3 regions of the Paenibacillus sp. B-A-8 genome follow, and region 2 is predicted to be linked to each of the others. Evidence: riboswitches for the same ligand, from Rfam matches in the RefSeq annotation. Region 2 holds a riboswitch; each other region holds the start of a gene.

Region 1 (7,880 bases), 3.2 Mb from region 2:
GATGCCGCAAAAAATGCCACTACGGGAGAACCAGTGGAATTCAATTACAGTGAGCTACCTAGAGTCGGTAAAGAGGATGCACCTGTTAAAATTGTTGAATTTGGTGATTTAAAATGTCCAGCGTGTTCCCAATTTGCAACTTCAGTTAAACCGAAGATTGTTCAAGATTTTGTCAACGAGGGAAAAGCAGCGCTCTACTTTGTAAATATGGCTTTCGTTGGTCCAGACTCTGAGACTGCCTCACTTGCTGCATTATCTGTATATCATCAGAATAAAGATGAATTCTGGAAGTTCTACGATGCTGTATACGCACAGCAAGGTGATGAGAGCGAAGAATGGGCAACTGAAGATTTCTTAGTAAGCCTTGCGGAGAAAGAGAAGTTAGCTATCGATTACGAACTGCTGCGTAAAGATATCAAGGATCGTACGTTTGCAGATGACCTAAATAAGGGCATGCAGCTAGCTACTGAAGCAGGGGTAACTACAACGCCATCCCTTTACATCAATGGAGTAAAGACTGCGGATCCATTTAACATTGAAGCGATTTCAACTGAAATTAATGACGCCGCAAAAGCTGTGGAGGCAAAGTGACAAAGTTCCTATCTTTTTGCAAGCGTAACTGCCTGTATCTGGCCTGGTTCGTCTCTTTAGTTGCTGTTGCCGGTAGCTTGTATTTGAGCGAAGTATTGAAATATGAACCTTGTAAGCTTTGCTGGTTCCAGCGAATTTTCATGTATCCTCAGTTATTCCTCTTGGGAATTGCAACGTTTCGAGGGGATAAACGGATAATCCCTTATGTACTTCCACTAAGCTTGATTGGTGGCAGTATCTCGATCTATCACTATGCGGAACAGAAAATTCCTGCGTTAAGTAAAGTTCTTCCTTGTACAATTGGTGTTCCTTGTAATAAGGATTACTTGAACTTTTTTGGATTCATTACGATACCATTCCTTGCGTTAATCGCTTTTGCTTTAATTAGTATTTTACTTTGGTACGGACGTAAGGAAGAAGAAGTGATGGAGTTAGATACAGAGGAAAGTTTAGGATTTTGATTTTCTAACTTTAAGTGATCCGAAAAAATGTGAAAAGTGATTAAAAACACGATCCAGAGGGATAATTGAAGAGAATGAAAGAGAGCATCCAATAAGACGCTGTATTTGCGCTTACTGGATGTTTTTTCATTCTTTTTTCATTTTTTTCAACGCTTTACTGTAACCACTTTGTAGACTAATATTAGACCTTGTGAGAAGTTGAATATGCGCTGAGTTTTCTTAGGAAAAACGGGGGAACCAAACTTGGCATTCGTGCCAATGGGGTGAATCGGAATGGGTCAATTGGACTTAAACCGTAGGGCTATACCACAGCCCGAATCCGCCAGCTAACCTCGTAAGCAAAGGTGGGATAATGACCATGCATAGCATGCGGATCATTTCCGTATGCTATTTTTAGTGTCTGCATTTATGAAATCCACCAATGAAAACAGCGCGCGGAATTTCCGTTTCAGCTCCCAAAGAAAGGAACTGTATCCACCATGGTAAGCAAGGTAAAACGACTATTGATCGGGCGTCCGATGAAGTCGAACGAACTCGATCATGAAAAGTTATCCAAGGTTAAAGCACTGGCTGTCCTGTCTTCTGATGCGCTCTCGTCTGTAGCCTACGGAACGGAACAAATTCTGATTGTACTAGTGGCTGCAGGGTTTACTGCCATCTGGTATTCCCTGCCAATTGCATTAGCCGTATTGGGCCTGCTGGCCATCCTGATTTTATCCTATCGGCAGACGATCTACGCTTATCCTCAGGGAGGCGGAGCTTACATCGTTGCCAAGAGTAATCTTGGTGTTCCGACAGGGCTTTTAGCAGGAGGGTCTTTGTTAGTGGATTACATTCTGACCGTTGCTGTTAGTGCGTCGGCAGGGACGGATGCGATCACATCGGCTTTTCCAAGTCTTCATAATCACACCGTTCTTATTGCAGTATCCGTTATTATTCTTCTTACTTTAATTAATCTTCGCGGAGTTACAGAATCAGCTTCATTCATCGCAATCCCAGTGTATTTGTTCGTGGTGTCGATTGTAGTGTTGATTATCTCCGGTATTATTAAATATGCAGCAGGTGGCGTGCATGCGAATGTCCCTGAAATTGGCGCTGCTGTTTCTAATGTTAGTTTGTTTCTACTATTAAAAGCCTTCAGTTCTGGCTGTTCGGCTCTTACGGGTGTAGAGGCTGTATCTAATGCTATTCCAAACTTTAAAGCACCTGCAGAAAAGAATGCAGCCAAGACCTTAATGGTCATGGGAGTTATACTTGGATTTATGTTCACAGGCATCACACTCCTGGCGTATTGGTACGGCATAGTGCCTGACGAAAAGGCCACAGTTGTTTCTCAGATCGCTGAATCGACCTTTGGTCGCGGAACTTTATATTTTTTCATTCAAGGTATCACAGCAGTAATTTTGTTCTTGGCGGCAAATACGGCATACTCAGCGTTCCCGCTGCTTGCATTTATGTTTGCAAAAGATAAATATATGCCGCATGCTTTTATGGTTCGTGGTGACCGTCTAGGCTTCTCCAATGGTATTATTTTTCTAGGTGTTCTGTCAGCACTGCTTGTAGCTGCATTCCACGGAAATACAGAAAGCCTGATTCCTCTTTATGCGGTTGGTGTCTTCATTCCATTCACATTGTCACAGCTAGGAATGATGGTTCATTGGTTTAAAACCAAACCAGCGGGATGGAAAAAAAGATTTGTTGTAAATACCATTGGTATGCTGACTACATTGACGATTACGCTTATTTTTATCATCACTAAATTTTCAAGCGTATGGATGGCTTTCATTTTCTTACCTGCTGTAATGTTCGTGTTCCACCGGATTCACAAGCACTATTTGAACACTGCAGATCAGCTTCGTATATGCCCGAGTACAGATAAACCTTTGATTAAAGGCAGCACGGTTGTTGTCCCTGTTGCCGGTGTAACACGTGCTGTACTGCATTCCATTAGCTATGCCAAGTCTTTAACGGATAATGTTGTAGCAGTATATGTTGGATTTGATGAAGAGGACATCCAAAAGATGGAGCAACGGTGGGAGGAGTGGAACCCAGGTGTACGCCTGATTGTACTTCGTTCCAGATATCGCAGTATTATTCGTCCGTTACTGAAATTTATTGATACAGTGGAGTGGAAGACCGCAGCAACGGATCATATCACGATCCTGATCCCACAATTTATCACTAAGCATTGGTGGCAAGCTGTACTTCATAATCAGACCAGCTTTTTAATCCGTTCTTACCTAATGAATTCAAAAGATGTTGTGGTAGCGACTGTCCCTTATCATTTGAATAAATAGTGAACCCTTAAGGAGAGGCTATATCCGGAACGTTCGGAATATAGCCTTTTTTGTATTTTAAAGAAGGAAATTGTTACAAATCCACAAAATTTAAAATTTATATGTTGACATAGAGAATGAGAATCAATATCATTTAAAAGTGAGACAGAGACAGTCAACATCTTTGAGAAAACATAGCTTGTACACACTAGGAGGGTATTAAATGTTTTGGTTTAACAGAAAAAGATTTGGAAGCATGAAATTAACGATGGTCGGATTAATGGTGATGGTGCTATTTTTATCCGCTTGCGGTAATAATAATTCCGGTAACGCATCAAACGCAGGATCAGAGTCTACGGCAGCACCTACTGCTGAAGCTACAGAAGCTCCTGCAGCGCCTAAGACGTTAACGGATGCAATGGGGCATGAAGTAACGATTCCGGCTAATCCAACGCGTGTACTGGGTTCTTATTTGGAGGATGCTCTGGTAACTCTGGGCGTGACTCCAGTAGCACAATGGTCCGTACCGAATGGTGTTCAGGATTATCTGGCCGCTGAATTGAAAGATGTGCCTACCATTAGCTACGATCTTCCGCTCGAGGCAGTAACCAGCTTTGCTCCGGATCTTATTCTCATCCCATCGGAGTCTTCTGTACAGAACGGTATCTACGACCAACTGAATAAGATTGCACCGACCTATGTGATTGGGGATGAACTAAATCAAGATTGGCGTAAATCGCTGCTCAAGATTGGTGAAATTCTGAACAAGACCCCTGAAGCAGAGAAAGCCATTAAAGAGTATGAAGACAAAGCGGCTGCTGCGAAAGAAGAGCTTGAAGGAGCTATTGGTCAAGAGTCCGTGGCGATTTTATGGTTGGTACAAAAGAACTTCTATATTGTAGATGAAACACGCAGTAGTGGTGCTGTGTTATACACAGACCTTGGTGTAACGCTGCCTAACTTAGTAACAGAAATTCCTGTTGGTACAAGAGCTACTTGGAATCCAATCTCGCTAGAGAAGCTTTCTGAGCTGACGGCAGATCATATTATTCTTGTAAACAGTGATAAGACTGAGGGTTCGGAGATCCTGGACAGTGCAATTTGGAAAGGTATCCCGGCTGTAAAAGCTGGTAATGTGCATGAAATGAGCTCAACAAGCAGCTGGTTATACAGTGGTGCGAACGCTGGCGGCAAAATTATTGATGATGTGTTAGAAAGTCTTGTGAAATAAAAAGTCGTAATTCACCATGAATGAGACTGATCTTTTGGTGGGGAAGGGCGTGCAGATCAAGTATCTTAGGATACTAAGATCTGCACCATTTTTTTATAAACCATTCCCATATTACGGAAAAACTACTCCTACAATTGTACAACCTAATTTTTTTTGCGATAATGAGAATGATTGTTGTTATCATATAGACTAATGTAACTATCGATTAAGGAGACGACTCATGGTTTCACCCTCAGATTTCGCAAATCGCAATAAAAATGATACAAAAAAAGCTCTACATACCCGACCGGCAGCTGCAATGGGTATTCTAGTGATTGGACTTGCTGCTATTGCCTTTGGACTGGCACTTTCGGTCTCGGTGGGTGCGGCAAATATCAAGCTAGCTACGGTATGGGAAGCAATATTTCATTTCAATCCAGATTTACAGCAACATCAGGTGATAAGAGAACTGCGATTTCCACGCGCGATAGCAGGTGCTATGGTCGGTGCTTGCTTCACAGTAGCAGGGGCAATCATGCAAGGCATGACAAGAAACCCGCTGGCGGATTCAGGTCTGTTAGGCTTGAATGCGGGAGCAGGTGTAGCGCTGGCCATAGTTTTTGCTTTTGCACCTTCGCTCTCCTTCACTTCACTTATGTTGTTTTGTTTTATAGGTGCCGCTGTAGCCTCATTTATCGTATTCGGAATTGGGTCGCTATCTTTTAATGGCCTTACACCGTTACGTTTAACGCTCGCAGGCTCTGCGGTAAGTGCATTACTGGTTGCTGTTAGTCAGGGTATAGCTATTCTTTTTAACTTATCCCAGGATATTGCCTTCTGGCTGGCTGGAGGAATGGGTGGGGCGAGCTGGACTCAGATCAAGATTATTTTTCCTTGGGTGTTCGTGGCATTAATCGCAGCGATGATATTATCGCGGTCCGTCACTTTGCTCAGCTTAGGAAGAGAAGTTGCTGTTGGTCTGGGGCAGCGGACAAGATTAGTGCAGTTGGCATGTATGATTGTTGTAGTCGTTCTTGCCGGAAGTGCAGTCTCAATGGTTGGCCCGATTGCTTTTATAGGACTAATTATTCCACATGTTACACGTTATTTCGTTGGTGTAGATTATCGCTGGATTATTCCTTGCTCGGCGATTCTAGGGAGCTTATTGATTATCTTTGCGGATATCGCCGCTAGAATGATAAATGCACCTTATGAAACGCCGCTAGGCGCTTTAATAGCCATCATCGGTGTACCTTTCTTTATTTACTTGGCGAGTAAGCGTAAGGGGGAGCTGTAATGCACAGATTAACCCTTTCTCCTAATGAAAAAGAACGCCGCACACGCGCCATTACAGTGTTATCGCTGCTTGCCATTTTGATCGTTGTTGTATTTATTGTCAGTATGAATACAGGATTTATGCGTCTATCCCCCCGGGAGGTATTACATACACTGCTGGGAGATGGAACTCATCAGCAAAAGCTAATTTTATTTGATTTCAGATTACCTCGCATCGTTATTTCATTGTTAGTTGGAGCGGGCTTTGCAGTGTCAGGCTGTATCTTACAAAGTCTCGCTCGGAATGCACTTGCTGAACCGGCTACGCTGGGCATTAGTGCGGGTGCAGGTTTTGCGGTAATCATTTTCATCTCGTTTTTTCCGGCTACAACAGCAGCTCCGGTATTCGTTTTGCCGCTTTTAGCGCTTGGAGGAGCTAGCTTAACCGCCGCTTTAATTTATATTCTTGCATATCGGAAAGCAGATGGTCTGTCTCCAACAAGGTTGATCCTTATCGGGATTGCGGTCGCTGCCGGAATCAATGCTTGCCAGCTTGTGTTAGCCCTTCGGCTTGATCCTAATAATTATCAATTTGTAGCGACTTGGATCGCCGGGAAAATATGGGGTGGCGATTGGAGATTTGTCCTTGCGCTGCTGCCTTGGATAGCGATTCTGTTACCGTTCGCCTTCTATAAGGCCCGTATTCTTAATGTATTGAATCTAGGAGATCATACTTCATTAGGACTTGGAATGCGCGTGGAGAAGGAACGTATTCTCCTTCTGGTAACAGCAGTAGCACTTGCCGGCTCCTGTGTCGCTGTAAGCGGAGGGATTGGCTTTGTTGGTTTAATTGCACCACATCTAGCCCGCAAGCTTGTGGGACCCCGTCATCAGGTATTATTACCGGCTAGTGCTTTGACAGGGGCACTCCTTATGATTACTGCGGATACCATCGGAAGATGGGTTCTGCAGCCTGCAGAAGTTCCAACAGGCATCGTGGTTGCGATCATTGGTGCACCTTACTTTTTGTATTTACTCGCCAAATCAAAAGTGTAAAACTAAGCTCTTTCTTACGAAGCAAGATAAATTATGTAGTTCATTCTAGGAGCATAGCTTCATAAAACTTTTAAGGAGTGGTTAACATGTCAGAACGTTTGAATACAGAAGAATTAAGTATTGGGTATGCAGAGGCTACAATTGTTAAAGGTTTGAACTTATCCATCCCTACGGGAAAAATCACCGCACTAGTGGGCGCTAACGGCTCTGGTAAATCAACAATTCTTAAAACTATGGCCCGGATCATGAAGCCTAAGAGCGGCAGCGTGATGCTGGACGGCAAATCGATCCATAACTTTTCTACGAAAGAGGTAGCTCGTCAGCTTGCGATCCTACCGCAAAACCCAACGGCTCCAGACGGACTAACGGTCTCTGAACTTGTCAGCTATGGTCGCTTCCCGCATCAAAAAGGATTCGGCACAATGACAGCTGAGGATCTCAGCATTATCTCTAACGCTATCACTGTTACAGGTATGGAGTCTTTCCATGACCGTCCGATTGACCGCTTGTCCGGAGGACAACGTCAGCGTGCTTGGATCGCAATGGCATTGGCACAAGAAACAGACATTCTATTCCTGGACGAACCAACAACATTTCTAGATATGGCGCACCAGCTTGAAGTTCTACAGCTACTGCAAAAGCTGAATGAGGAAGAAGGCCGTACCATTATTATGGTAGTGCATGATCTGAATCATGCTACTCGTTATGCGCAGCATATGGTAGCTATTAAGTCCGGTACTGTGGTTAGTGAAGGCTCACCTACTCAAGTTATGACACCAGAAGTACTGCGGGAAGTGTTTGGAATTGAGGCGGATATTGTTCCAGATCCACGCACCGGTGTGCCACTGTGCCTTCCTTATGAGCTTGCAGCCTATAAAGCGGTGTAAACATAATTGAAAATCATACAACGAACAGGCTCCCGTCATTGACAAGGGAGCCTGTTCGTTGTTACAGTTGTGGTTGCCTACAATTCCATGATACCACTACTTAAAATAGATCAAAGAACCATCA
Region 2 (7,880 bases):
TGTACGTTCTACTTATTGAACATCATCATTATCTTCTGTCTCAGAAGCAACAGAATGATAAGCATCAGTGCTCATAATCCGTTTAGCACCGATATAGCGTTTTACGTAGTAGCTATCACTCAGGGAGCTAATCGTTACACCGCGTGAGGAAGATGCGTGTGCAAACTTGCCTTCACCGACATAAATGCCGACGTGGGAAACACCCTTACCACTTGTATTGAAGAATACAAGATCTCCTGATCTTAAATCATCTCGGGAGATAGCAGTACCCATTTGATACTGGGAACCTGATTGGTGTGGTAGGTTGATACCGATTTTATCAAAAACATACATTGTAAATCCGGAGCAATCAAATCCATTTGTGGAGATCCCGCCGGATACGTATTTAGTTCCGATGGTCTTGTCGATCACTTTATCCATTTTGGAATCCGCGAAAGCGCTTCCTGCTCCGATGGTGAAGATAATGGAAAAGCTGAGTACAGCTGCTGCTAACTTCTTCTTCAAAAGTTTATACCCCTTCCAGATGCCTACGAGGTTAGCTTAAGGGTTCGGTTGAAGGTCCCCTATGACCCCTCTAAAAATGGAGGTCAATTCACCCAAAGTTGGTTCCCCCGTTTCCCTAATAGTTAGGAAACTCGGCTCAGACTGTTGATTAGGAATAGCTTGTAATCAATACATGACAAAACCTTTGTAAATAACAACTTAATGATTACAAAAATGTTACTAAAATCTTACTGCAGTTATTGTAACAAACAGAGTGCCGCTTGGCAATCGTTTTTAACCTAATCATGCAGAAAAATTCATATATTTAAAGACAAAATGCATATGTAAGCGATAATATTAAACTTATTTTTATATTTATTGAAATTTTTATCAAATAAAAGTGTTTAAAGTCTGTTCTAGAGGTGTAAAGATTATAATAAGGCAAAAGAAAACCTGGATTCGATTAAGGTGATAATCAAATCCAGGTCTATATAGTTGTAATTGTGAGGTTATAGTTGTGGGGAAGTATTAATCGTAGGCTACAGCTTGATATGAGGAAGTACTCATTACTCTTTTAGCGCCAACGTAGCGATTGGCCCAGTAGGACTGGCTAAGTGAAGTGATGGTCACGCCATATGAAGATGATGATTGTGCGAATTTTCCGTTTCCAACATAAATGCCGACATGGGATACGCCGTTGCCCAATGTGTTAAAGAAAACTAGGTCACCTGAACGCAATTTGCTTTTGGCTACAGGAGTTCCAACATTATATTGAGCTTTTGAAGTGCGGGGCAAAGAAAGACCCACCTTCTTGAATACATACGTAGTGAATCCAGAACAGTCAAACCCGGCAGTGCTAGTGCCTCCGGTTTTATAGGCAACTCCAATTGTCTTTGAAATAACACTATCCATCTTAGAATCTGCAAAGGCACTTCCTCCACCAATAGAGAACGCCATCACAAGTCCCAGCGCCGCAGCGACGCATGCTTTTCTTAAATTCTTCAAAAAAATTGTACCCCTTCCAATGCCTGTGAGGTTAGCTTAAGGATTCGGTAGAAGGTTCCCCTATGATCACTGCAAAGCGAGATCAATTCACCCAAAATATGGTTCCCCCACTTCCCGGTGCAAGGAATTCGGCGTTTTATGCACCAGATAGTGACTTATCGACAAGACTACGATGAATACATGAAGTTATGTAGAAATCGTTTCAAATGATTACAAACTTGTTACTAATGGAACAGGACTTATTGTAACAAAGTCTTTACGAATTTGCAAATCGCCATAATTTGTCTGTAACGCGAAAGAGTCCCGGCTCCTGATTTAGGAACCGGGACTCTTATATTATGTGTTGTAATGCCATAAATTATTGTGGAAATGCTTTACTGCGCCATAGATGATATTGAGCGGAAATTCCCCACATTTTGAAAAGTGTCGAGGGCAGTGATGAGAGTTGACGAATAAGAAGTGCCGGCAGGCCAGGACAGAAGATACCGGATAGTCCGCACACCAGCAGAAGGATAAGGCCCGCTGCACCAAGTATGATTGAAATGCCTAGTGCAGGAATCAGTGACTTTATACAGATGAATAGGGAGGAGAACATCCCCGTACCGCTGGTATAACCAAACTGCATATATAGAAGGAACAGACGAACGATAAAGATGTATATAAGCCATGCCAATACGTATGGAACTAGATGAAGTAACAAAGAGGAGTTCAGAAAGGAAGATAAGAACAGCCCGTACATTTTTGGAGCGAGCCAGTATAACGGCAATAGAGCCAGCACCCATTCGATTAAACTAAAGATAAACACTGGAAATCCATAAAGCTTCATGCCGGGAAAAAAGAACAGGCCTCGCTCTCCTTTTCTCTCTTGATGGAGTTCATGCAGTAATCCTGCTCTTATGAAGGGGGAGAGCAGCAGTCGTAAGAGAACAAGCCCTAGGAACATCCATAACCAATTACGTATCTCAGGATCTGTGTTCAAGCTGAACTGCCCTTCGACATAATAGAGTAGTCTACCCATTCCACTGCCTCCAGCGTCTTTATCTGGGTAGCGCAGTAGAATTGGAACGATAGCAGACCGGATGAAGCCGTACATAAAGTAGCCCCAGAGCAGTCGATAGATGAAGAGCAGAATCAGAATATAAAATTGCTCCTTCATGCTTTGCCAGCCGCGGGTTATCGATGTTCTCACAATCATTCACCTCACCAGACAAGAGTTCCGAGCACGGTTTCAACTAATTTAGTTACACTTAACGTCCAGCGGGAGAGTGTTTTGGGCTCTATTTCCGCCAGTCTGAAGTTATTAAGATGTTTGTTTTCTAAAAGAACGGTATGCTCTGGATCAATCTCAGCAGAGAGGAGAAGTTTATCGCTTAACAGCTGAAACGTAGTCTCTGCTCCTTCACCGTTCCAGACCCGCTCTGCCGCAGAACCGTCAGCGAATGTGAATTTAATGGGAACGTCAACGTAATGACTCCCTTTGTTTGTAATTTTCACTATGGATTCGTAGCTCTGAGCCTCGCTGCTGCCATTCTTTTTAATCGTAATCGTATCTACTGAGAAATCAGGAGCACCGCCACCATAAACATAATCCTCGAAATAAGGCTGCCACGATTTTTTGGTTACCTTCTCAACGACTTTTTGAAAATCAGATGTAGTGGGATGCTGGAAACGGAATTTACGTGCGTAAGTAGACATGATACTGTTCATTGCTTTAGCGCCTACTTGGCGTTCAATATCCTTAAGTACTAGCTTTCCGCGAATATATACATTTCGGCTATACGATTCTGCCCCGTCATATTTCCATGTCTCTAAGTTCAGCGGCTCTGATTTGGTCACCAGGCTAGATTGCAGAGGGAGATTAGCTTTGACACCATATTCCTGCTCCATGAGTTTGTCTTCAGCGTAAGAAGTGAAGCTTTCGTCTAACCAAGCCTCTTCGAATTCATTGCTGGCGACCATACCGTAGAAGTATTGATGGCCAATTTCATGAACGACGGTTCTCTCAAGTGAAGTATCAGGTGAAGAGTCCGTGGCTCCAAAGGCTGTAATGAGCGTAGGATACTCCATTCCTCCTGCACCATTGCCCTCCTTAGGTGGAACGATAATAGACAGAGTGGAGTAGGGATAAGGACCATACCATTTACTGAAGTAGGTCAGGGCAGCCTTAGCGGCCTGAAGGTATCGTTCCTTTAAGTCTTTGTGCAATGGATCGAGATAGACCTTGATCCGTACACCAGGTACTTCTGGTGTAGAGAAGGCTTCTTCAGCTACTGTGAAATCAGGGGAAGCCGCCCAAGCGAAGTCATGGACATCATCAGCGTAGAATTGATATATTTTTTGATCTTGTTTCAGTTTGGCATTCTTTACAGGAAATCCGGTCGCAGCTACCGTATAGTTAGAAGGAACTGCAATCGTTACATTAAAGATGCCAAAATCGCTGTAAAATTCAGAGGTGCCGTGATATTGATGTAAATCCCAGCCTTCTTCCTTAACCCCGCGTGTGCCCATAGGCTCGTATACACTAAGCTTAGGGAACCATTGCCCAGCCATCACGAAATTCCCTGATGTACCCATACGGGCAAATATTTTGGGAAGCTGGACCTCGTACTTTAGTTTAAGTGTGACACTTTCTCCTCCATTAACCGGTTGTGGGAGATGCACCTTTAGGAGTGTCTTATCGTTGACGTTACCATCGTCGGGTTGTACAAATTGTACTCGTTGCATTAGCGATGTTCCTTCTGTCGTGCGCAGATCGGTTAGAGTCATACTTCCGAAGCCGTTCTCTGGCATGGTGTCACCCCTGAGCGTTCCTCCGGATTCCTTCATAAAAGTAGTATCTGGTGAGGCAAAAGCATTTGGGTACATATGAAAATATAGATCACTTACAGGTTTTACACCGGGGTGTGTCCAGGTTACCGTCTCAGAAGCGATTAAGGTTTCTGTATCTGGAACAAGCTGAACATCGATGTGGTACTCGACAACCCGATGACTTAATGCTTCCTCTGCCGGAACGGGGGCGCTATCAGGAAGATTTTGCTGTGGTGCAGCAGCAGGAGCTGTGCCACTGGAGGACTTGGCCTCTTTTGAAACAAAGCTAGTAACAGAAGTTGTGGAGTTATCCCCCGAATAGACCCATATTGCTCCTAGTAGCACGAGGGCGGCCAGGGTCGCAAAGATGATAATGTACCTTAATGACAGTGACTTCATACTGTGATTCCTCCCGTGACAAGCATCTACGGGATGTATATGTTTGCAATCGCCGCATTATTAGCTAAAATTAAATTATTCGTAAGAGGAAGGGTGTGCACTCGTGGACAACATACAACCGGAGGGCAAGAAACAGATTGCCTTAAATATTGTGAATGCCAAAAGTAAACATAAAGGCTTTGGAGCAGGCTCTATTGAGCTCAATAACGTATCGCCTGTCATTATTGATGGCGGTGAAGCAGTCATTGATATCGGTGCCATGCATGCCAAGAGTAAGGTTGAAAAGGGTATTAAATTCTCCATGAACCGTGAAGATGTACCTAATGGAAGACAGGTTTGGGTGGTATGGGTAGCAGTGGACCGTACCCAGGATAGTCAATTCTATGGTGGAATAACAGCTTGTGAAATGTGGATTGATACGGAAGCGCGTCGTGGCTGGAAAATCCTCGCCGAGCATGTCAATAAGCTGGATGGGGCTCTAAAACGCAAAATCGATGTGGGAGGGCTTGGTGCAGTTGAAAAGGCTGCGCTAAAATCCCTCTTGATCTCTCATAATGAGGCATGGTGGACCGCATCCTCCGATGAACTCAAGGCTGCTCTGACCGAGTAGGAACAATCACCCGGTCAAGATTAAAGGATACAGTAAAAAGGCTTCGACACCCTGAAATAGGAGAGTCGAAGCCTTTTTTGCTATACATGAATTTAGTTTACGATTTGCTTCCCGTACTAAGTTTGCGTTTGAGTTGACTTACTCTGGCTTGACTGATCCCCAGGATTTCAGCAAGCTCTTTCTGATTGGCATATGGATGATCATCTATGGCCCGCTCCAGGCGTTGGCACATATCCTCTGTTTTCGTCTTCCGGATCGTGCTGCTGTGCTCTGACACTTCGTTAGCAAAATCTTGGCGCGTCTCCGGCGCTTGAGACATGCGTTCAGGATCGGCAATTTCTTTTAGACAGCTACTGCAAATAAATTGCTCTTTATAGTAGGTGACATGGTCGTGGCTTCTGCAAAACGTACATTCTGTCGAGGTGTACTTCCTGAGTATGATGGTGTTATCGTTTAATATAAAAAATTCGATAGGATCACCAATGTCGATATTACGAGTCATACGGATTTCTGCGGGAACCACAATTCTCCCAAGACTGTCTAAACTCCGGATCATGCCTGTATCCTTCATCCCATGTCCCTCATTTACATCTTTATATTTTGGTTGCTACTAACTATTATAGCAGTAATTGTGAGTTAAGAGAATGGGGTGAATACATAAAATAAAGCGGTTACATCCTTTGCGGGAGAAGTGAAAATTGAATTTGCCCATCCTATCAATTCTGCAATAAATAAGTTATAAAAAAGAAAAACCTCTTCAATAAATGAAGAGGGCTAATTCAACCACCAGCGCTTAATATTGTTCCATAGGGAACGATTTTCTTCAGCAGGATCTACTTTGCTTTGTGCATCATCGACAGCGGGACCTTTGCCGTGCTGATCACAGTATTCGGTGGGCTCAGTTCCACTAATGAAAGTCTCTAGTTCTTTTTCGGGACAGGCTGCTGTCGCTAGCTTACCGGACTGCGGATTGATGTATACACTAACCACGCCATCTGGAATGGGGAAAATCTTAGGCGGGATATTTTCCAGAGCTTTTTCAGTGAACTCCGCGAAAATTGGAGCTGCCCGTCGACCGTCGGTAGTTGTAATGTCGCGCCCCTTGTCATATCCAACCCAAACAGCAGTGGATAGCTCGGGGGTGAAGCCTACCATCCAGCCGTCTGTATCCGTAGTTCCAGTCTTGCCGGCTACCGGACGTTTGATAATAGAAGCTACACGGTTCCCAGTCCCTCCAGTCTCAAACACTCCTTCCATTAAACGGGTTAACACATAGGCGGCAGAAGGTTCTACAACGGCTTCACCCTTTGGCTGTGGAGCTTCATACAGGACCACACCCTTTGAATCCGCTATTTTTAGAATGGCTGTGGTGGACATTTTCTGACCACTGTTTCCTATAACAGCAAAAGCTGCAGCCATTTCTAGCGGACTGATTGGTGAGGTGCCGAGTGCCAGTGAAGGAACACTTTGAAGCGGACTGTCAATGCCCATCTTGGCTGCCATCTGGCTCACTTTATCCGCACCGATCTTCATGATCGTATTCACAGCATAAATATTGTCGCTTGCTGCAATAGCTTGTCGCATGTTGATTTCCCCCAGATACTTATCCCCGAAGTTCCGAGGCTGGTAGGTTTTGCGATTGTTATCATAATGAAACATCGTTGGCTGGCTTTTGAAAACGGAAAGACCCGTCATCTCTTTAGAAGAGAGTGCTGCTAAATACATGATCGGCTTAAAGGACGAGCCAGGCTGACGAGTTGTGGCTAGAGCATGATTGTATTGGTTGGTACGATAATTTTTTCCGCCGACCATTGCTTTAATGTAGCCAGTTCGAGGATCAATGGAAACAAGAGCCGTCTCCAGATCACTCTTTTGATCCATCTCTTTGTCGACTGCTTGTTCTGCGGCATGCTGCATGTCAGGGTCAAGGGTAGTGTAAACATTTAGTCCCCCTTGTTCCAGCTCATCACTGCTGATGTGAAGAGATTCTGTGGCGAGATTGCGGATATAATCTCTGAAATAAGGTGCAGCCACAGTGGTATCCTTCTGGCCTTGTGGTTTTAAGTTCAAGTCTTCCTGCACTGCCTGCCCCGCTTCTTCTTGCGTAATTTCTCCTAAATTAGTCATGACGGTCAAAATAATTTTTTGGCGTTTTTTAGCGTTGTCTAAATGATTGTATGGCGAATAGTAGGTCGGTCCTTTTGGAATCCCAGCTAGCATGGTACTCTCTGCTAAGTCTAAATCTGCTGCAGATTTGCCAAAATACATCTGAGAGGCTGCTTCAATGCCATAGGCACCATGACCATAGTAGATGTTATTTAAATACATGTTCAAGATTTCATCTTTGCTGTATTTCATCTCAAGCTGCATCGTATACAAGGCTTCTTTGGCCTTGCGCGTCCATGTCTTTTCGTGGGATAGATAGAGATTTCTCGCGAGCTGTTGAGTTAGCGTACTAGCCCCTTGTGTTCGATTTCCCTCTTCCAGATTGACGAGTACGGCCCGCGCCATCCCCTTCATATCGAATCCGGAATGCTCGTAAAACTTACGGTCCTCGACGGCTAGTGTGGCTTCA
Region 3 (7,880 bases), 3.4 Mb from region 2:
AAACTCCTTTTGTAATTCGCATTCTACTATCTCGCAAAAAATCGCGTGTCCAGTCGTCTGGTTGACTCAAATCCCAGCTTTGGTGCATACCGACGAAAACGATAATTTCGCGTAGTCTAAGGAAGAGCCCAAGCTGATCCTTCCAGCCTTCAGGCATATGACGGCCATCCTCTGTATAACCTTGCTCGAAATGTTTAATGAAAAGTTCGTACTGCACCTTCCGTTCGGACTTCGAATCTTCCCCGAATACATACAGCAAGTAATAGAGCTGGATTGCAATGTCTTCGGCATACCAACTGTACTGACATTCGTCGAGCAGCCGATCCATTGACTGGCTGCCTTTGTGTCGTTATTGAGCTATCGTTTCCCGTTAGAATTCCTGTAAACTGAATAATTTGGAGTTTGAACAAAAAAGAGCGCCTCTGTAACATGAGAGTTGGATACGGGTCTACAGCCCTTTTAATCTCACCATTTAGGAGGTCGCTCTACTATGAAGTTTAAAACTCAGGACAAGCAAAATCAACTCATTGAAAACATTTCCTCTTTGCATCTGGTTGTCGGTGTAGATATTGCCCAGCAGACGCATGTCGCTCGCGCAGTGAGCTATCGGGGAATTGCTTTGGGATCGCCGCTTGAGTTCGGCAGCCATGACGAGGGCTTTCGCCTGTTCCGACGCTGGATTCAAGATCTGCTCAAGTCTTACAAGCTGAGCAAAATCATTGTGGGTATGGAACCCACCGGACATTACTGGCTGAGCCTGGCTCGCTGGCTCTCAGACCAAGGAATTGAAGCTGTTCTCGTGAATCCACACCTCGTTAAAAAGAACAAAGAAAATCGCGACAATACCCCATCAAAAAGCGACCGCAAAGACGCACTCGTCATCGCAGATATGGTCAAAAACGGCTTCCAGTCTTTTCGGCAACTTGTATAGCTTGCAAAACACCCTTATTCCGAATAATCCTACCTATATACAACAGATATAAATGTTTCTCTGTGCTAAATTCATATTCACGCGTATTAATCCCATTATATACGCAGAAGCCTTTGTTGTTCCCCATCAGATGGCGGGCACGTTTACTTACGTATACAGGGTATTTAATCCGCCGTTTGACCGGGATATGCACAGTGCATACCGTTGGGATTTTAGGATTAGTTACGCCGAGAGCGGAACGAAAAGTATGGTCATGGATAATGTCAACTCGCTCAGAGCCCCTTAGGATAGGGGATAAGCTTTGCCTTGCTCCTGCTCCCTAGAGCTGCAAATAAATAGACCTTATGCCCTCGTCTAACCAGTTCTTCCGTCAGCTCATAAACAATTTTTCCAGTCCCTCCTTTGATGGAAGGTAATGGCTGTGCATTTGGATAGTTCGAAATCACTTGTGCGATTGTTAATTTTTCACTTTTCGGAAATTTAATCGATTTTTTCATACAAACGAGATCCCCCCAGCTTTTACTTTTTAGCATATTGGGTTAATAGACTCTGACAGTCGGACACGAACCTGGAGATGTGAGTATTTTGAATATCAAGCTTCTGAATGCTCGAGTTAATTCTTTCAAGAAGAAACTGCAATTTCTTAAGGTTTTCTTCAGATAAATCCGTGAACATTTTAGGGTTTAGCAGGAAGAAACGGCTGAGAAATGCATCCAATTCCGCAAAATCCTTTTTGGTTAAATTAAGGGGACTAATTTGTATAGATTTCACCAGTGTTTCCGCCTTTTTTTTGCACATTTCCCGACTCCTTTTACGGGGTGAAGCCACAGAATTACGCATAGATCATTTCTCCTTCAAGGATTAACTTGGTGTTCAACCTAATTTTCGAACAGAATATCCCCTTTTTCATAACATACAGTATGAGTTACTTTCTTTTAAAGGAGGAGTGTGCGATGCAAAATAAAAAAAGGAATTCCAAACCTCCAGTCTCCCCCAGAGAGTTAGATAAGCTAGCCTTAATTTCTGCGATACTCCTGCTAATGGCTGCTGTAATTGGCCTATATATCGCTTGGGTTACTCTGAAGTATCCAAACTCGTCATCCGAACTTGTGATTTAGCTGTTCCTCAGGGTAAAAGACCAAGGATACAATAAACTATGCAATAAAACAAATCTTGAGTGGGCACCAATTGACATTCAAGAACGCCGGAAAAGGTCGGTTTTCTAAACTTTTCTGAGCCTCTGGAATGGCATTGTCCATAAATTGAATCCACCGCTAACTGAGATCCATTCTTATCTCTGTCCTTAAGAATTCAGGATCCTCATTGTAGGATGCATATCGCTAACACGCAATAACTATAAACCTCAGAAGTGGATCAGAACTGGCATGTCGGCAGGGTAGAGGCGTTTATACGTCTATATGCATGTGTTATTGTACCGATCCGAACAAGCAGGTTGGCAAACCTTAAATTGTGGCGGCTTTTGGATAGAAGGTTTGGCTTTTTTAGCCGATGATACACCAATTATTTAAGGAAAAGAGCTTCGCTTCTCAGATGAATGGATTATAATAAAACTTAAGTTAAAGTTGATAAGCACATACGGTTCTTAGATTACATGTCCTGTCCTCTAACATAATTATATCGGCTAACGGAACACATTCTTGGCCTATTTCGGCAATCAGTACCGTAAAAAAAAATAAACCGCAATTTATGCGGGTTCTATGCGGAACATACTCTTGTCATCCGACAAAAATGACATTAAAGTGCCCACATTAATGTCATTAATCTCCCTACAATGTGTCTCTTCTCACTTTATCACAGTGCAATAAAAAGTTGATCTTTAACAATGAAATAGATCAACTTTTTATGCAGATTGTAGGTGAACCTCCAATAATAAATATAAGTTCCCATCGAATGGCTAACAGCAGTTATTCTTATTTATCGCATTAATTAATAGTTCCAGACTCTCTACAACCTGTGTTCGTTTGTTCTCCGGAATATCATTCATTACACTCCCGAAATACGAATGAAGTACGGAATTTATATTCTCATGGAGTATCCACCCTTTTTTTGTTAGCCTTAGTTGGACATAACGTCGATTTTCTGGGTCCGTAATCCGTTCAACCCAATCATCGGTTACAAGATTATTTACAGTCCTGCTCATTGTACTTTTATCCAGGTTAAGCACATTGGCCAATTCGATCAGTGATACTTTACCAGCGAGTCCTATATGCTGATATTATTTCTTTGGTATTACTAATTACTTTTAGAGGAGAGATCACTTGAAAATTCTTATTTATGGTGCAGGCACAATCGGGAGTATTTTCGCTGGGAGACTTGCGTTGTCAGGATATGATATCACTGTCCTTGCAAGGAGGACAAGACTTGTTGACCTGAAAAAAAACGGGATGATTCTCGTGAATTCAGGCAACAACCGAGAAGAAATTGCAAAGGTAAATTTGATTGAACATCTGTTGCCAGACAATATTTTCGATTACATAATCGTAGTAATGCAAAAAACACAGATAGTCAGTGTATTGCCGATACTTTCTCAAAATAAATCAAAAAATATTGTCTTTGTAGTCAATACAGCATCTGGTTATGACGAATGGGTTCATGCAGTGGGTAGTGACCGCCTGATGCTAGGATTTCCGTCCGCAGGAGGAGAACGTGTAGACGGCCGGGTACATTACTTTATCGGCAAGGGATTCATGCGGGCTTTTCAGACCACTACATTTTCAGAATACAGTCGCCAAAAAACCGAAAGGCTACAAAAAATAGTAGATATTTTTAACAATGCCGGTATTTCATCAGTTGTAACTAGTAACATGGATATGTGGCAGAAAACGCATGTGGCAATGGTTACAAGTATCGGTAACGCTCTTTATAAATATAATAGTAATAATTTTGCTTTGGCAAAATCATATGCAGATATTAAATTAATGGTTCTGGGGATAAAAGAAGGCTTTGCTGTGTTGACTAAATTAGGCATTAAAATCACACCTTCAAAACTTCACTATTTAAAACTTCCCGTTTTTATGATTGCCCCAATTTTTAAAATTATCATGGGCACAAAGTTTGCTGAAACAGCCATGGCAAAGCATACAGCCGCAGCAAAACCCGAGATGATCTGCCTTCAGGAAGAATTTGATATGCTAATCAAAAAGAGTAATGTGGCTACCCCTTCTATTGATAAGTTACGAAAAAATCTTTTAAAAGAATTGTGTAAGGGGACATGAAAACTGCACCTCCTAAGCATCCCCCCTTAATCAGGATTGTCCTTTTTATTCACGCTTATGTAAGAATTGATTTTTTTAATTAATTCAGGAAATTGATCAGCGTCTGGTGATCTCCAATATAATCAGATAGTGTTGCAGACGGTGCGAATGAAATATTATCGGTTCCCAAAAGTCCAAAGGGGTGCTCCCAAGCCAAGTGGCTACTGGAGCGCCCTATTTTTAGAGTTCCGGAGTCCTATCCACTTGTAGATTTTACGATAACTGCATCGTAGTGATACAAGTATTGTCCCCTTCCGATGTTGTGAAGGAAGAGGTGCTGTTCTTATCATCGTAATCAATCGTTACGTGAAACGTTTGGTCTCGCGGTAGCCAGAGATCAATAAAACCATTGTCATGGGATTTAATAACATCCTTTATTACCACTTTGTTATTGTGGTCGGTTACGGTGACATTAAATGATGTATTCGCCATTTCTCCCTGACACCCAGCCAGGTTATGTATGGCACAGGGATGTGTTTGGCTAACGTAAGGCGCAATTGAAACGAAAAACTCATCCCTCGGCAGGCCGTAGGTCAATTTTTGATCATTATCCGTTGTCACTGTCAGCTGATTTGATGTAATCGAAGCCGATTTGGCTTTGGCATTACCCATGCTGTAGTCATTCACCAATTTTTTAATATCGTTTGTTTGGGCTAGCTTTTCACCAATCGGCTCAGTTTTTCCCCTGTCAGCGATTGTATAGGTGCCCAAAGCTACACCAATCAAAGTTATCGCTATAGCCGTGGACATAAATACTTTTTTATTCATGAAATTTACTACCTTCCTTTTTACATTTAGTGCCGTTTAATATTACATCTTTTGCTCTGGCCAATCTATTTCCAGGGATCAGGAACTGCTGGGATTCAGTTTATAATTTTACTGGCATCATGCTCATAATTCTCTTGTTAAGCATCAGTGTTTGTGATCAGAAGTTACCACATTTATTACTACAGATGTTTTTTTGCCGCCTGAATTTACATTAATGGTAGCCTTTCCTGAAGCAACCGCTGTCACTAATCCACTTGCATTTACCGTTGCTACTTTAGAATTACTTGAAGAATAGGTTATCTTTATTTTCCCGCCTTTGGGTGAGGTCACCGCGGTGGGCTTCAGCTGAAAGGTTTCAGATGGCCTTAAAGGATTAGAAGGGCCTTTGACTGCAATTGAAGTTACTTTTACCGCTTGTGCCGCTTGTGTCGCTGGCGTTAAAGCAGCTGGACTGGTGATTGTTAATGTTAAAAAAGCTACAGATAATGTAGCTGTTAATACACCTTTTTTCAATACCTTCATTCTTAATCTCCTCACAGTATAGCAATACATTTTGGAGAAAGTATGAAGATATGATGTTCTTTTTAAAAATAATTAACGAATCCGAGTGAGAGTGTAGACTTCTTCCAAGTTGTCCAACCAAAAGAAATTGGGCTTCTACTCACCTACCACATATAAAATGTACATTTAAGTGTTACCATGAGAGGGTATTAAAGAGTTGAATTATACTACTAGGAGGAATATTATATGAATGGGTTAAGTGGATTATCAGGTTCAGCTAATATGCCAAAGAACTGTGGAATGGATGGAATGCATACGGGAACAGGAGACAAAAAAATCACCAATCACGAGCATGCTAAAGAACCCATTCAAAACCCAAAGGCAAATATACTGGACGAATATCGTGGGCAAACTATTGATATTAGGTTATAAGAACATCACATACATACCCTAGAGCAAACATATGATTATATCCATTTGAAAAGATATTAGTGACCAACATACAAAGGAGTCCCCATGATATATAGGGGACTCCTTTGTATGTTGAGGAGGAATCTGTGGGATTAGGGAAATGAGAAAACAGACCGTTCTGGGATCTTCTAAAAAACTAGGGGTATCCTGCAGCCATATATGGCTGCTGGATACCCCCTCACCTATTACTTAATTAACCATACTAAGATAACTCTCTTTATCTACTACACGCCGAGCCGTAACATAACGATCTTTGTAGTATCTTTCGGACAACTTGCTTATGCTTACTCCCTTGCTGCTTGAGGAGTGGGCGAATTGATCGTCGCCTAAGTAAATTCCGGCATGGGAGATACCATTACCAAAGGTATTAAAAAACACCAAATCTCCTGATCGTAAGTTCTCTTTTGCAACGGGTGTCCCTACTTTAGCTTGTGACTGGGAAGTGCGTGGAAGATCATCCACATTAAACTTTTTTAGTACATACAGGATGAATCCGGAACAATCGAATCCTGCCTTAGTGGTTCCACCCCATAAATAAGGTGTCCCGAGTACCTGATTCACTTCACTCTCCAGTTTTACCTCACTTGCAAAAGTACTTGGTACAGCTGTTGTGAAAATAACTGCAGCTCCTAGTAAAGATAAAATGACTTTCTTCAGAACCTTGTTCTCCCTTCAATGCCTACGGAGTTAGCTGAGGGTTCGGTTAAAGGTTCCCTATATTCTCTTGCTCACAAGAATAATTCACCCGGAATGGTTCCCCCGTTTTCAATACGAAATTCGGCAGTTGGTTAATATTTTGTAACTAATTACACTTTAATATATCAAGAAATCGCCTGTCAATGCTTTCACAAATTTTATACTTTTATTTTTAAACTACATAGTTTCTACACTTTTTTAGTGTATAATGCAGATTTTCGAGCTTTAATTACGCAAAAACCCTATTTATATAAGTAACTATTTTTCTATTGTCCATGCATTATCCCTTTTTCTTTCTATCAAGATAAAAAATAATGGTGCTCAATAAAAGAAACAAAATTGTAATCATTAACTTGAATTTAGTGTCCATTAGATTAACATATCCATAGCCAATGAGTGTCTCAAGTAGCAACGATGGTATTTTACCTATCGCAGAAGCAACTATAAAACTTGAAAAGCCTACTTTGGAAATAACGCAGATTAGAGTGACTAATGATGAAGGAATTAACGGCGCTGATCGGACAATTATTATGCTAAAAAACTGACGCTTCGGACTTAATGATTGAATCTGGGACTGCCATTTGATGGTTTTATTCGGACGATATTTCTCCTTATAAGTTAAGGTACCTTTGCGATAAAGAAGATAAGAGACGGCTGCCCCTAAAACTTCTCCGATCCAAGAGAGAAGAAACCCGGGAACCACACCAAAGACTAACATATTCACAGTCGTTAGTGCCACTGATGGAATGATTCCTACAACACTTATGACCACATTTATCAATAAACTTATGAGGACTGCCCAGGCTCCCCATACCATCAGCCACCGCATGAGTAATTCTGAATCCACTCCTAGGTATTCCATACTTCCCCTTCACTTTCAATCCACGTAGTATACCTATCTTCTAAACGAATTCTATACTCTATATCTTCAACTCTATTTTCCATCTATTGATACTCCTTCTCCAATCTCTTCTACAAACTTTCCACATATGATAACTCTTGCAGTAATTATATAAATGGAGGGAATTAATCAATGAACATGACTCATTACATGTCCCTTCTTATGGACAGCCAGCCGTGGAATCTGATCATCTTTATGGCAATCCCCGTCATTTTTGCTGAGACTATTACAGTAACCGAGTTCTTTATCCTTTTCAACAAAAACGTCCAGGGTGGATTAAAGGCGTTTAACCGAATCTGCAGTATTTTGGCCGGTCTCTACTTTACAGGAGTTTTCT

The links. A riboswitch is a leader RNA that binds a small molecule or an ion and turns the genes downstream of it on or off. The one in region 2 is predicted to bind cyclic di-AMP.
Region 1: it holds a riboswitch for cyclic di-AMP, as region 2 does, so the genes downstream of both, ACN6MV_RS16860 (APC family permease) here and ACN6MV_RS00545 (C40 family peptidase) in region 2, are expected to answer to the same signal.
Region 3: it holds a riboswitch for cyclic di-AMP, as region 2 does, so the genes downstream of both, ACN6MV_RS16050 (C40 family peptidase) here and ACN6MV_RS00545 (C40 family peptidase) in region 2, are expected to answer to the same signal.

The regions. Positions count from the first base shown of each region.
Region 1 covers NZ_CP183882.1:3,772,895-3,780,774, reverse strand. The annotation lists gene ACN6MV_RS16870 (DsbA family protein) at 1-591, shown strand, start outside; gene ACN6MV_RS16865 (disulfide oxidoreductase) at 588-1,052, shown strand; cyclic di-AMP (ydaO/yuaA leader) riboswitch at 1,250-1,408, shown strand; gene ACN6MV_RS16860 (APC family permease) at 1,532-3,349, shown strand; gene ACN6MV_RS16855 (iron-hydroxamate ABC transporter substrate-binding protein) at 3,552-4,559, shown strand; gene ACN6MV_RS16850 (FecCD family ABC transporter permease) at 4,780-5,835, shown strand; gene ACN6MV_RS16845 (iron ABC transporter permease) at 5,835-6,869, shown strand; gene ACN6MV_RS16840 (ABC transporter ATP-binding protein) at 6,956-7,756, shown strand.
Region 2 covers NZ_CP183882.1:113,389-121,268, forward strand. The annotation lists gene ACN6MV_RS00540 (C40 family peptidase) at 13-504, opposite strand; cyclic di-AMP (ydaO/yuaA leader) riboswitch at 510-651, opposite strand; gene ACN6MV_RS00545 (C40 family peptidase) at 1,012-1,440, opposite strand; cyclic di-AMP (ydaO/yuaA leader) riboswitch at 1,494-1,632, opposite strand; gene ACN6MV_RS00550 (hypothetical protein) at 1,847-2,677, opposite strand; gene ACN6MV_RS00555 (M1 family metallopeptidase) at 2,689-4,695, opposite strand; gene ACN6MV_RS00560 (YwhD family protein) at 4,799-5,305, shown strand; gene ACN6MV_RS00565 (AbrB/MazE/SpoVT family DNA-binding domain-containing protein) at 5,403-5,876, opposite strand; gene ACN6MV_RS00570 (transglycosylase domain-containing protein) at 6,080-7,880, opposite strand, start outside.
Region 3 covers NZ_CP183882.1:3,623,946-3,631,825, reverse strand. The annotation lists gene ACN6MV_RS16100 (hypothetical protein) at 1-328, opposite strand, end outside; partial or broken gene ACN6MV_RS16095 (IS110 family transposase) at 491-916, shown strand; partial or broken gene ACN6MV_RS16090 (glycosyltransferase family 4 protein) at 900-1,428, opposite strand; gene ACN6MV_RS16085 (hypothetical protein) at 1,451-1,729, opposite strand; gene ACN6MV_RS16080 (hypothetical protein) at 1,885-2,049, shown strand; gene ACN6MV_RS16075 (MarR family winged helix-turn-helix transcriptional regulator) at 2,847-3,158, opposite strand; gene ACN6MV_RS16070 (ketopantoate reductase family protein) at 3,211-4,167, shown strand; gene ACN6MV_RS16065 (CueP family metal-binding protein) at 4,420-4,974, opposite strand; gene ACN6MV_RS16060 (Ig-like domain-containing protein) at 5,119-5,496, opposite strand; gene ACN6MV_RS16055 (hypothetical protein) at 5,722-5,907, shown strand; gene ACN6MV_RS16050 (C40 family peptidase) at 6,136-6,603, opposite strand; cyclic di-AMP (ydaO/yuaA leader) riboswitch at 6,608-6,739, opposite strand; gene ACN6MV_RS16045 (TVP38/TMEM64 family protein) at 6,923-7,504, opposite strand; gene ACN6MV_RS16040 (DUF6803 family protein) at 7,676-7,880, shown strand, end outside.